Regions from separate parts of the Paraburkholderia sp. A1RI-2L genome, predicted to be linked through region 3. Evidence: predicted binding sites of a transcription regulator. Region 3 holds the regulator's gene; each other region holds the start of a gene.

Region 1 (4,185 bases), 240 kb from region 3:
GCCGCGATGCCCAACGTCTACGCGGACCAGATCGAGTGGATGGACCGCAACCTCGCATACCGCGACAGCATCGTGCTCTCGGTGCATCCGCACAACGACCGCGGCACGGCCGTGGCCGCCGCCGAAATGGCGCTGCTCGCGGGCGCGGACCGCATCGAGGGGTGCCTGTTCGGCAACGGCGAGCGCACCGGCAATGTCGATCTCGTCACGCTCGCAATGAATCTCTATACGCAAGGCATCGACCCGGGCCTCGACTTCTCCGATATCGACGCCGTGCGCCGCGTGGTCGAGCGCTGCAACCAGTTGCCGGTGCATCCACGCCACCCGTATGCGGGCGACCTCGTGTTCACGGCGTTTTCGGGCTCGCATCAGGACGCGATCCGCAAGGGCTTTGCGCAGCAACAACCCGACGCCGTCTGGGAAGTGCCCTATCTGCCGATCGATCCCGCCGATCTCGGCCGCAGCTACGACGCCGTGATCCGCGTGAACAGCCAGTCGGGCAAGGGCGGCGCCACCTGGCTGCTCGAGCGCGGCATGGGCTTCACGCCGCCGCGCCGCGTGCAGATCGAATTCAGCCACGCCGTGCAGACGGTCACCGACGGCTCGGGCGAGGAAATTTCGGGCGACGCAATTTGCGCGCTCTTCACGCGCGAATACCTCGAGACGCACGGTCCAGCCACGCACGCCGGCGCGGGGCGGGTGCGCTGGGAAGGCCGCGACGTCGCCATGCCGGCAGCGGCGCAGATCGATCAGGCCCACGCCCAGGCAATGGCCGGGGCGATTGCGGCAGCCTCGGGGGAAAGCGTCGAAATCACTTCATTCGAAACCATGCGCACGACGCAGGGCGCCACGGCGGTATTCGTCGGTTGCCGCGTGGGCGGCCAGCCGCTGCGTCACGGCGCCGGCGTGGCCGACGACGCCGCCCATGCGGCTGTCGCCGCCGTGGTGAGCGCGGTCAACCGCGCCGCCTGGCCTCGGGTTGACCAGCGCGCGGCGGCCTGATTACACCGGCATGCATGCCGCTCCTCGCACAGACGCGGCGGCATGGTGAAACCAGCGGTTCGGCAGAAAGCAGTACCCGGGCTTAGCGTTGAGCGCCGGCGGCAAAACGGGCCGTCGGCGTGCGCCCGATACGCTCAGCAAGCGATATCGGCGAGTGGACCTACCGGTCGTCACTCGACAGCGCAACGCGTCGCCTGCCACGCGAGCAGACGCCAGTGGCCATCCTCCTGGGTCTGAATCGCCGTGTAGGCAATGGGATAGAGCAACGCGCCGTTGTTCGCTTCCATTTCGATCAGCGCGCGGCCCGAGATCACGCAGGCCTCGCGCCCCACCGGCAGCACATCCTGCGACTGGATCTCGATCTGGCGATAGCGGCGGCGCCCCGCCGTGATCGCATCGATGAACTGCTGCTTGGTCTCTCGTTTGCCGTTCGTGTGGATGAAGGTGGCGTTGTCGGAGAGGAGTTGTTCCAGCGACGAGCCGTCGCCGTCCACCATTGCGCGAAACCGCTCGCGCTCCAACCCGCGAATCGCATCGATTATTTTTGCAGCCATTGCTCGAGCCCCTTGCGCAAGAGTCCGCATCGTCGCGTCGATCCGCGCCGAAGATTTCTCGCACGCGCCTCGATGAAATTTATACCAGGTTTTGACGCATGGAAACTTGCGATCAAAAGCATCGCCTCCATCCAGGATAAATCATCGCCAATGCGCAGCGCGACGTGCCTGACCGGCCATGAATGTCGCATCGCAGCACTTTTGGGCCGCCCCGTTGTCTATTGAACAGATCCCGGCGGAGAAATTAGGGCCATGATAAAGGCGTGACCCCAGGGTGTCAGCCGCCTCTGGAGCGCATCGCGATTCCCGGCTTTTTCCTCGACTTCATCCGCGACGGATGGCAACGCGTTCTAGAGTATTTCTTCGGCCTTCAGTGTCTTCCAGGACTGCACCGCGCGGCAAACCCCGTCCAGCTTGCCTCTCGCGGATTCGTCGAAATCTATCGAAACAAATATTTCGATAGGAGTGAACGGAACCTTGAAGTCCCTACAGACTCGAAGTATTAGCACTCGTTAATTGAGAGTGCTAACATCCACCGTGGAGTCGATGTCTGACTTTCGCAAGATCCCTTAGGAGTTCGCTACGTGAGCAACGCAATGACCATGACCCTTCCGAGTGTGCTTAGCCCGTCGTCGGCCAAGGCCGGGGGTTCGGGTGTACTGGCGCTCGCGAACGCTTCCATGCTGCCCGGCCAGCTCGGCAACATCGACGCCTACATTCAGGCCGTGAACCGGATCCCGATGTTGACGCCGCAAGAGGAGCGCCAATTCGCGACCGAGTTTCGCGAGCAAAACAATCTCGAAGGCGCGCGCCGTCTTGTGCTGTCGCACCTGCGCCTCGTGGTGTCCATCGCGCGCAATTACCTGGGCTACGGCCTGCCGCATGCCGACCTGATCCAGGAAGGCAATATCGGCCTGATGAAGGCTGTGAAGCGCTTTGACCCCGAGCAGAACGTACGTCTCGTGTCCTACGCCATGCACTGGATCAAGGCGGAGATTCACGAGTACATCCTGCGCAACTGGCGCATGGTGAAGGTCGCCACGACCAAGGCGCAGCGCAAGCTGTTCTTCAACCTGCGCAGCCACAAGCAGGGCCTGCAGTCGTTCACGCCCGAGGAAATCGACGGCCTCGCGCAGGAACTGAACGTGAAGCGCGAAGAAGTCGTGGAGATGGAAACGCGCCTTTCGGGTTCGGACATCGCGCTCGAAAGCCAGACCGAAGACGGCGAAGAGTCGTTCGCCCCGATCGCCTGGCTCTCCGACTCGCATAGCGAGCCCACCGCCGTGATCGCCTCGCGCCAACGCGACCGCCTGCAATCGGACGGCATTGCAAGCGCTCTGGAAGCCCTCGATGCGCGCAGCCGCCGCATCATCGAGGCGCGCTGGCTGAACGTCGACGACGACGGCTCGGGCGGCTCGACGCTGCACGAACTGGCCGACGAATTCGGCGTCTCGGCCGAGCGCATCCGCCAGATCGAAGCCAGCGCCATGAAGAAGATGCGCACTGCGCTGGCCGAGTACGCCTAAGCTTCAGCTGAGACACTGAGTCGCACGAAGCCGCGAGAAGGCCGCGCCACGAGGCTCGGCACGCAAAGCCCCACTCTTACCGAGAGTGGGGCTTTTTCTTTTGCCCTACAGTAATTCGTACATCTTCATGCCGTAATTTCCCATTTCTTCGTAAGATGATTTCATGTGTGATTCGGCCCTAATCTGACATCGTCATGATTCCAACCTCCGGTTCGCCTGCGCGTGCGCGACCGTTGCTGCGCGTGCGCTTGCTTCAGTGGGCTCGCGGCCCGACCTTCAGCCGCGACATCGTTCTCGTCCTCGCCCTCAAGCTTGTGCTGCTGATGGCGCTCAAATACGCATTTTTTAGCCATCCGCAGGCCGAGAACATGAGCATGCCGCCGGCAGCGGTCGCCCAAGCCCTCCTCTCCGTGCCCATGCAGCCCGGTGCCAGTCCGCCCGGAGCACCTCCATCTCAAAGGGATCTGCGCCATGCCAATTAGCGAAACCGTTGATCTATCGCGGCTGCAGTTCGCGGTCACCGCGCTCTACCACTTCCTGTTCGTGCCGCTCACGCTGGGCCTGTCATGGCTCCTCGTCATCATGGAATCGGTCTATGTGATGACCGGCAAAGCCATCTACAAGGACATGACGCAGTTCTGGGGCAAGCTCTTCGCGATCAATTTCGTGATGGGTGTCACCACGGGACTCACGATGGAATTCCAGTTCGGCACCAACTGGTCGTACTACTCGCACTACGTGGGCGATATCTTCGGCGTGCCGCTCGCCGTGGAAGGATTGGCCGCGTTCTTCCTCGAGTCGACCTTCGTGGGCCTGTTCTTCTTCGGCTGGAACCGCATGTCGAAGGGCGGGCATTTGCTCACCACGTTCTTCGTCGCGCTCGGCTCGAATCTTTCCGCACTGTGGATTCTCATCGCCAATGGCTGGATGCAGAACCCCGTGGGCGCTGCGTTCAACTACGAAACCATGCGAATGGAGCTCACGAGCCTCTTCCAGGTGATCTTCAACCCGGTCGCCCAGGTGAAGTTCGTGCATACGGTGTCTGCCGGCTACGTGACTGCGTCGATGTTCGTGCTCGGCATTTCGTCGTGGTATCTGCTGCG
Region 2 (4,185 bases), 120 kb from region 3:
AGCTCTATCGCATGCAGAAAGACGAGTTGATCGTCGCCTCGCTGACGGCGGGCGTGGTCGTGTTCGTCGATGTGATGCACGGCATTCTCGCCGCCGTCGTGCTGTCGCTGATCGCTCATGTGCGGCATAGCTACCGCCTGCATACGCGCGTGCTCACGCGCAGTCCCTCCGGCCACTGGGTTCCGCATCGCGTCGAGCCGAATCTGTTCGCGGTGCCAGGCATCGTCGTCTACCGGTTCGAAGCGGATCTCTTCTATGCGAATACCGGACGCTTCACCGAGGAAGTGCTGATGCTCGTGAACGGCGCGAATCCGGCGCCGCGCTGGGTGGTGATCGATGCGTCGGTGATCAACAACATCGACTACACGGGCGGCAAGGCGTTGATCCAGTTGGCTGAGGAGCTCGACCGGCGCGGTATCGGCATTGCGGCCGTCGCGCTTCCAACCGGCGTGCGCCGTGAGATCGAGCGCTACAAGGCGCTGCGTGCGCGAGGCGCGCATCGCGAGATCTTCGCGACGGTCGATGCCGCGATCGAGGCGCTCAGCAACGTTGCTCCGGACACACCGGCGGCTTCGCCCGACGATGCGAAACCAGGCTGAAGCCAACGAACAGGAAGAGGGGATGACGCGTGGCTAAAACCGCTGCAGACAAGCGCAATGAACCTGCGAAAGAACCCGCTGGCCCGGGAGCCGTGGCTGTGCTGGATGATCCGTCCATGCTGTTTGGCGGGCGCGGCTCGCTGGCGTCGCGAATCGGGCGCGGCAAGGCGGCGCGCAAAATGGCGCCGCGCGCGAAGCTGGCGGTGTGCCGGCTCGACGATCGGGATCCGCTCGCGTTGCTCGACGCGTCCAACGTGGGGCGGGTGCCCGAGCTGATACCGATTCGCTACGGGCGCATGGTCGCGAATCCGTTTGCGTTCTATCGCGGCGCCGCGCCGCTGATGGCCCATGACCTTTCGAAGCTGCCGCATTCCGGCGTGACCGTGCAGCTGGGCGGCGATGCGCACCTCGCGAACTTCGGACTGTTCGCGAGCCCGGAGCGGCGCATCCTGTTCGGGCCCAACGACTTCGACGAAACGCTGCCCGGCCCGTTCGACTGGGATCTGCGCAGGCTGGCGACCTCGTTCGTGATCGCCGCGCGCGAACGCGGATTGGCGACGCGCGATCAGCGCGCCGTGGTGCGGCGGCTGTGCGAGACGTTTCGGCAGCAGATCGTCAGGTTCAGCCAGATGGATACGCTCGACGTCTGGTACTACCAGTTCAGGGCCGCGAGCATGCTCGCGATTGCCGATACGCTGGAGGAAAAACAGAAAGAACTGGCGGTGATCGAGAAGGCGCGGCTGCAGTCGTCGCGTTCCGAGATGGGGCATGCCACCGAGATCGTCAACGGCAAGCTGCGCATCAAGGACGTGGCGCCGCTCGTGTATCACGTTCCCCTGGCGAGCCCGCACGACCAAAAGCAGTACGAGGCGCAGGTCCGGCGGTTTTTCGCCGACTACCGCTTGACGCTCCCCGATGACAGGCGCGCACTGTTCGACCGCTATGAACTCGTGGATGTGGCCATTCGGGTCGTGGGCATTGGCTCGGTCGGGACGCGGTGCTATCAGGCGCTGTTCATGGCCGATGGCGAGTCCCCGCTATTCCTTCAATTGAAGGAGGCGCGCGCCTCCGTGCTGGAGGGCTATGTGCCGCCGAGCCGTTTTCCGAACCACGGCCAGCGTGTGGTGAACGGACAGCGCCTGCTGCAGTCGGCGAGCGATATCTTTCTCGGGTGGTCGAAGATGCGGCACACCGGAAACGACTGCTACGTGCGCCAGTTGCGGGACATGAAAGGCGCATTCGATTTCACCACCTTCGGTGCCGAGGATCTCGGGGAATATGCGGTCTCCTGCGCGCACGCGCTGGCCCATTCGATGGCCAAGGCGGGCGATCCGGCACTCATCTGCGGCTATATCGGCAAGTCGAGTGCTTTCGACGAGGCAGTCGAGCGATTCGCGCTCGCTTACGCCGACCGCAATGAAGCCGATTGGGAGGTCTTGAAGATAGCGGTCAAGTCGGGGCGGATCCAGGTCATACATCAATGATCAATGAGGCTGGGGTTCGCCAGGAATTTGATCAAGACCTCAATACTTGCTCGATGTTTAGGGATTCCCCTGGGGCGCGTCGTGAAATTGGGGCATGATTTGAAGGATGCGTCAGCCTGTCATGTGTTAGCTATCGTCAGAAGACTCGTGGGTCAGCGGGTGGTTAATATAAATCTTTGTTTTTAATGATAAAAATGACCATGATTCCGCGGCTTGCGCCCGTTTGGCGAGCTCGGGTTCGGGTGCCCGAGGCTCGGAATCGTGGGCTCGCCGGCCACCGCGGTGTGCCAAAAAAACCCATCCGGCCCGTTCTTGAATTTGTCATTCCCCGTCCATATAATTAGCACTCACCGCATGAGAGTGCTAACAACTCTGGTGCCAAACATCGCTGGCTGGTGGTTGTCGTCAGCCAGGTTTTGTCTCTTCAAGTCCCAACCAAGATAGAGGATCTATCCATGAACCTTCGTCCTTTGCATGATCGCGTGATCGTCAAGCGCCTGGATCAAGAAACCAAGACCGCTTCGGGCATCGTGATCCCGGACGCAGCGGCAGAAAAGCCGGATCAAGGTGAAGTCCTGGCCATCGGCCCGGGCAAGCGCGACGACAAGGGCGCCCTGATCGCGCTCGACGTGAAGGTCGGCGACCGCGTCCTGTTCGGCAAGTACGCAGGCCAGACCGTCAAGGTCGACGGCAACGAACTGCTCGTGATGCGCGAAGAAGACATCATGGCCGTGGTGAACAAGTAAGTTCAGACCACCGCTCATTCATCAAGAATTCAAGGAGTTAGAAGATGGCAGCTAAAGACGTCGTGTTCGGCGATTCCGCCCGTTCCAAGATGGTTGAAGGCGTGAACATTCTCGCCAACGCAGTGAAGGTCACGCTGGGTCCGAAGGGCCGCAACGTGGTCCTCGAGCGCTCGTTCGGCGGCCCGACGGTCACCAAGGACGGTGTCTCGGTCGCAAAGGAAATCGAGCTCAAGGACAAGCTCCAGAACATGGGCGCGCAAATGGTCAAGGAAGTCGCTTCCAAGACCAGCGACAACGCCGGTGACGGCACCACGACCGCTACGGTCCTGGCCCAGTCGATCGTGCGCGAAGGCATGAAGTACGTCGCATCGGGCATGAACCCGATGGACCTCAAGCGCGGCATCGACAAGGCCGTCGCAGCAGCTATCGACGAACTGCGCAAGGTCAGCAAGCCCTGCACGACCAACAAGGAAATCGCGCAAGTCGGCTCGATCTCGGCGAACAGCGACACGTCGATCGGCGATCGCATCGCTGAAGCGATGGACAAGGTCGGCAAGGAAGGCGTCATCACCGTCGAAGACGGCAAGTCGCTGCAAGACGAACTGGAAGTCGTCGAAGGCATGCAGTTCGACCGCGGCTACCTCTCGCCGTACTTCATCAACAACCCGGACAAGCAAGTCGCCGTCCTGGAAAACCCGTTCGTCCTGCTGTTCGACAAGAAGATCTCGAACATCCGTGACCTGCTGCCGGTTCTGGAACAAGTCGCGAAGGCTGGCCGTCCGCTGCTGATCATCGCTGAAGACGTCGAAGGCGAGGCACTGGCCACGCTGGTCGTCAACAACATCCGCGGCATCCTGAAGACCGTTGCTGTGAAGGCTCCGGGCTTCGGCGACCGTCGCAAGGCCATGCTGGAAGACATCGCGATTCTGACCGGCGGTCAGGTCATCGCTGAAGAAACCGGCCTCACGCTCGAAAAGGCAACGCTGAACGAGCTCGGTCAAGCGAAGCGCATCGAAGTGGGCAAGGAAAACACGACGATCATCGACGGCGCAGGCGAAGCCGTGAACATCGAAGCGCGCGTGAAGCAAATCCGCACGCAGATCGAAGAAGCGACCTCGGACTACGACCGTGAAAAGCTGCAAGAGCGCGTTGCCAAGCTGGCAGGCGGCGTTGCAGTGATCAAGGTCGGCGCTGCGACCGAAGTCGAAATGAAGGAAAAGAAGGCACGCGTGGAAGACGCGCTGCACGCAACCCGTGCTGCCGTTGAAGAAGGCATCGTCCCCGGCGGCGGCGTCGCGCTGATCCGTGCACGCACGGCAATCGCGAACGTCAAGGGCGCCAACGCAGACCAGGACG
Region 3 (4,185 bases):
AGCGCCGCAAGCTGGGCGCGGCGCGCCGCGTGTTCCTCGGGCAGCGATTCGGCCTGCAGGCGGAACTTGCGTGCCGCCGAGTGCAGCGCGTCGAGCCGGTGCTCGACCTGCGCGAGCCGTTGCGGATCGAGATCGAGCCGTTGGGCGTAATGGGAGAGGGAGTAGGCCGCTTCCTGCAACTGGATCGCCGCGGGTTCGAGCGCGGCGAGCGCGTCGCCAAGCGCGGGATCGACTTCGGCGAGATCGCGCAGCTTCGAGACGATCGAGTTCAGATGCGAGATCATCGCCTCGTCGGATTCGGAGAGCGCCGCGAGCGCGCCTTGCACGCCTTCGATCAGATTCGCCGAATTCGCGAGCCGTACGTGCTCGGCGTTCACCTCTTCCCACTCGCCGGGCTGCGGCGCGAGTTTGTCGAGTTCGGCGAGTTGCCAGGCAAGGCGCTCGCGCTCGAGCTGGAGTTCCCGGTCGCGCGACATCGCGGTTTGCACGGCGAGGCGCGCGTCGCGGGCGGCGCGCCACGCGCGCGTGACGGCGGTAGCCGTGTCGACCAGGCCCGCGTGCGTGTCGAACAGCTCGCGCTGCGCGTCGGGGCGCATGAGCAACTGATGTGCGTGCTGGCCGTGAATGTCGACGAGGCGCTCGCCCACCTCGCGCAGTTGCGCGAGCGTGGCCGGCGTGCCGTTGATGAACGCGCGCGAGCGCCCGCCGCTGTCGACTACGCGGCGCAGCATTACGGTGTCCTCGCCGTCGGGCGTGGCGAGCGCCTGCTCGTCGAGCCACTGCGCCACGTGCGGCGCGGCGTCGAACTCGGCGGTGATGTCGGCGCGGCTTTCGCCCGTGCGCACCACGCCGGCGTCGGCGCGCGCGCCGAGCGTGAGCGCAAGGGCGTCGATCAGGATCGACTTGCCCGCGCCGGTTTCGCCGGAGAAAACGGAAAAGCCGTTATCGAATTCAAGGTCGAGCGCGGCGACGATCACGAAGTCGCGGATCGAAAGATGGCGGAGCATGGCGGCGTCAGTCTTCCGGGTCGTCTTGCAGCGAGGGGTGTTCGTTCCAGTGCAGCTTCTGGCGCAGCGTCCGGAAATAGCTGTAGCCGACCGGGTGCAGGAAAGGCACGGTATGGCGCGAGCGGCGCACCTCGATTACGTCGTTGAGTTCGAGGGCCGTGAACGACTGCATGTCGAAGTTCACGTTGACGTCGCGTCCCGCAATGATCTGGATGCTGACCTTGCAGTCGTCGGGGAGCACGATCGGGCGGTTCGAGAGCGCGTGCGGCGCAATCGGCACGAGCACGATGCCCTGCAACTGCGGATGCAGCAACGGCCCCTGCGACGAGAGCGAATAGGCGGTCGAGCCAGTGGGCGTGGCGACGATCAGCCCGTCCGAGCGCTGGTTGTACATGAAGCGGCCGTCCACGTGCACGCGCAGTTCCGCCATGCCTGAAACGCCGCTGCGGTTCACCACCACGTCGTTGAACGCAAGGGCGTGGTAGATCGGGTCGCCGCCGCGCGTAATGCGTGATTCGAGCAGCGAGCGCTCCTCGCGCTCGAAGCTGCCCGCGAGCAGTTGCGGCACGACTTCCTGCATGTCGGCGAACGGGATGTCGGTGATGAAGCCCAGACGCCCGTGGTTGATGCCGATGAGCGGCGTGCGGTAGGGCGCGAGCTGGCGGCCGGTGCCGAGCATCGTGCCGTCGCCGCCGAGGACCACGGCTACGTCTGCGCGCGCGCCGATTTCGGCGATCTGCAGCGCAGGATAGCCGGTGGCGCCGATTTCCTGGGCGGTGTGCGCTTCGAACACCACGTCGAAGCCGCGCTGCGAAATCGTGTGGGCGAGCGCCATCAGCGGCTCGCCGATGCCTTGCGTATTGCTGCGCCCGACGAGCGCAACCGTTTTGAACTGGCTCTGGATCTTCTGGATCTGCATGCCGGCATTACACCATAGTCGGGTCTCGAAAAGAACCTGGCAGCCCTTGTCCACGGGGCGTGGGCAGGGGCTGCGCCCCTTTTTTGCAGGCCGGCGTGACGCGGCGATGACAGACCGGCCAAAACAGTGCGCAGGCTGCCACGGTTTCCGGACGGCCGGGCCGCAGGCGCGAGCGCGGGCGGACTCGCCGCCAACCCGGCATTAGGCTAGAATTTTCAGTCATGCTAGACCCTCGCGCACAAACCCTCCTCAAAACGCTGATTGAGCGCTACATCGCCGAAGGTCAGCCGGTCGGCTCGCGCACGCTGTCGCGCTTTTCCGGCCTGGAGCTGAGCCCGGCGACGATCCGCAACGTGATGTCGGACCTCGAGGAGCTGGGGCTTGTGTCGAGCCCCCATACCTCGGCAGGGCGCGTGCCCACGCCGCGCGGCTACCGCCTGTTCGTCGACACCCTGCTCACCGTCGAGCCCTCGGCCGACGACGACGCGCTCACGCGGGCGGTCAAGACCACGCTGCGCCCCGGCGAGCCGCAAAAGGTGGTGGCGGCGGCGGCCAGCGTACTCTCGAATCTCTCGCAGTTCGCTGGCGTGGTGCTCACGCCGCGGCGCACGCACGTGTTCAAGCAGGTCGAGTTCATGCGCCTGTCGGACAAGCGAATCCTGCTCATCATCGTGACGCCCGAAGGCGACGTGCAGAACCGCATCATGGCGACGCAGCGCGACTTCACGCCTTCCGAGCTCATCGAAGCCTCCAATTACATCAACGCGCACTTCGCCGGACTTTCGTTCGACGAGGTGCGGCGGCGCCTGCGCGAAGAGATCGACGCGCTGCGCGGCGACATGACCACGCTCATGCACGCTGCCGTGACCGCGAGCACCGACGAAACCGATACTGGCGAGACCGTGCTCATTTCCGGCGAGCGCAACCTGCTCGAAGTGGCCGATCTGTCGTCGGACATGGCGCGCCTGCGCAAGCTCTTCGACGTGTTCGACCAGAAAACGAGTCTCCTGCAGCTGCTCGACGTGTCGAGCCACGCCCAGGGCGTGCAGATCTTCATTGGCGGCGAGTCGAACCTCGTGCCGATCGAGGAAATGAGCGTGGTGACCGCGCCCTACGAAGTGAACGGCAAGATTGTCGGCACGCTCGGCGTGATCGGCCCGACGCGCATGGCCTACAACCGCGTGATTCCGATCGTGGACATCACCGCGCGCCTGCTCTCGCTCACGCTTAGCCAGAGCTGAAAGCGCTTGCCGCGCGGTTTGCCCGCGTTTCCCTTTGCACCGATCATCGCCCGGAGCCGGGCCGCGCGCCACTGGCCGAATGGCTAACGGTGGGGGGTTGGCGTGCGCCGCCGCCGTGCATCCCGCGCCTCGTGAGCGGGCTTTGGAGCCGGCCCGGCGCAAGTCACGCCCGCTATAATGCGCACTGGTGCAACCTTTGCCGCGCCTTGAAGCGCGGCGTCCCTGACCGCCTATGCGTTTCGACCTGGAGCGACCCCTGCAGTCAGCCGGTGCGCATCGCGTCGCGGTGCTGCTCATCAATCTGGGCACGCCCGACGCGCCCACGCCGCGCGCCGTGCGCCGCTATCTGGCGCAGTTCCTTTCCGATCCGCGCGTGGTCGAGATTCCCGCGCCCATCTGGCAGGTCATCCTGCGCGGGCTGATCCTGCCGTTTCGCAGCCGTTCGTCGGCGAAGAAATACGCGGCGGTCTGGACGCCCGAAGGCTCCCCGCTGCGCGTGCACACGCAGAAGCAGGCCGACGGCTTGCGCCATCTGCTGCATCTGAACGACTACGCCGTGCTCGTGGACCATGCGATGCGCTACGGCACGCCCGATATCGCGGCGATGCTCAGCCAGCTCAAGCTCGCCGGCGCCGAGCGCATTTTGCTCATGCCGATGTATCCGCAATACTCGGCGTCGACCACGGCCACGGCTTTCGACGCGGCGTTCGCCAAACTGCGGCGCATGCGCAACCAGCCGGAAATTCGCACGGTGCGCGCATATCACGACCATCCGGCTTATATCGGGGCGCTCGCGACGCAGGTGCGGGAGTACTGGCAGGCGCACGGCCGCCCCGACTTCGCGGCGGGAGATCGCCTCGTGCTGAGTTTTCACGGCGTGCCGAGCCGCACGCTCGATCTCGGCGACCCGTACCACGATCAATGCCAGCAGACGGCCTCGCTCCTCATGCATGCGCTCGAACTCACGCCGGTGGAATGCCGCGTCACGTTCCAGTCCCGCTTCGGGCGCGCGCAGTGG

The links. The regulator HrcA, encoded in region 3, represses chaperone genes, less so after heat shock. The targets are predictions, from matches to a motif close to TTAGCACTCNNNNNNNNNGAGTGCTAA.
Region 1: the regulator HrcA is predicted to act here: its motif matches at 2,059-2,085, upstream of rpoH (RNA polymerase sigma factor RpoH).
Region 2: the regulator HrcA is predicted to act here: its motif matches at 2,424-2,450, upstream of groES (co-chaperone GroES).

What each region holds. Positions count from the first base shown of each region.
Region 1 is NZ_JARBTA010000001.1:2,473,385-2,477,569, forward strand. It holds gene leuA (2-isopropylmalate synthase) at 1-1,002, shown strand, start outside; gene PWP93_RS11290 (nuclear transport factor 2 family protein) at 1,173-1,556, opposite strand; gene rpoH (RNA polymerase sigma factor RpoH) at 2,141-3,082, shown strand; gene cydP (cytochrome oxidase putative small subunit CydP) at 3,277-3,564, shown strand; gene PWP93_RS11305 (cytochrome ubiquinol oxidase subunit I) at 3,554-4,185, shown strand, end outside.
Region 2 is NZ_JARBTA010000001.1:2,109,632-2,113,816, reverse strand. It holds gene PWP93_RS09765 (SulP family inorganic anion transporter) at 1-599, shown strand, start outside; gene PWP93_RS09760 (DUF2252 domain-containing protein) at 692-2,083, shown strand; gene groES (co-chaperone GroES) at 2,539-2,829, shown strand; gene groL (chaperonin GroEL) at 2,874-4,185, shown strand, end outside.
Region 3 is NZ_JARBTA010000001.1:2,232,858-2,237,042, reverse strand. It holds gene recN (DNA repair protein RecN) at 1-1,007, opposite strand, end outside; gene PWP93_RS10245 (NAD kinase) at 1,015-1,926, opposite strand; gene hrcA (heat-inducible transcriptional repressor HrcA) at 2,148-3,167, shown strand; gene hemH (ferrochelatase) at 3,400-4,185, shown strand, end outside.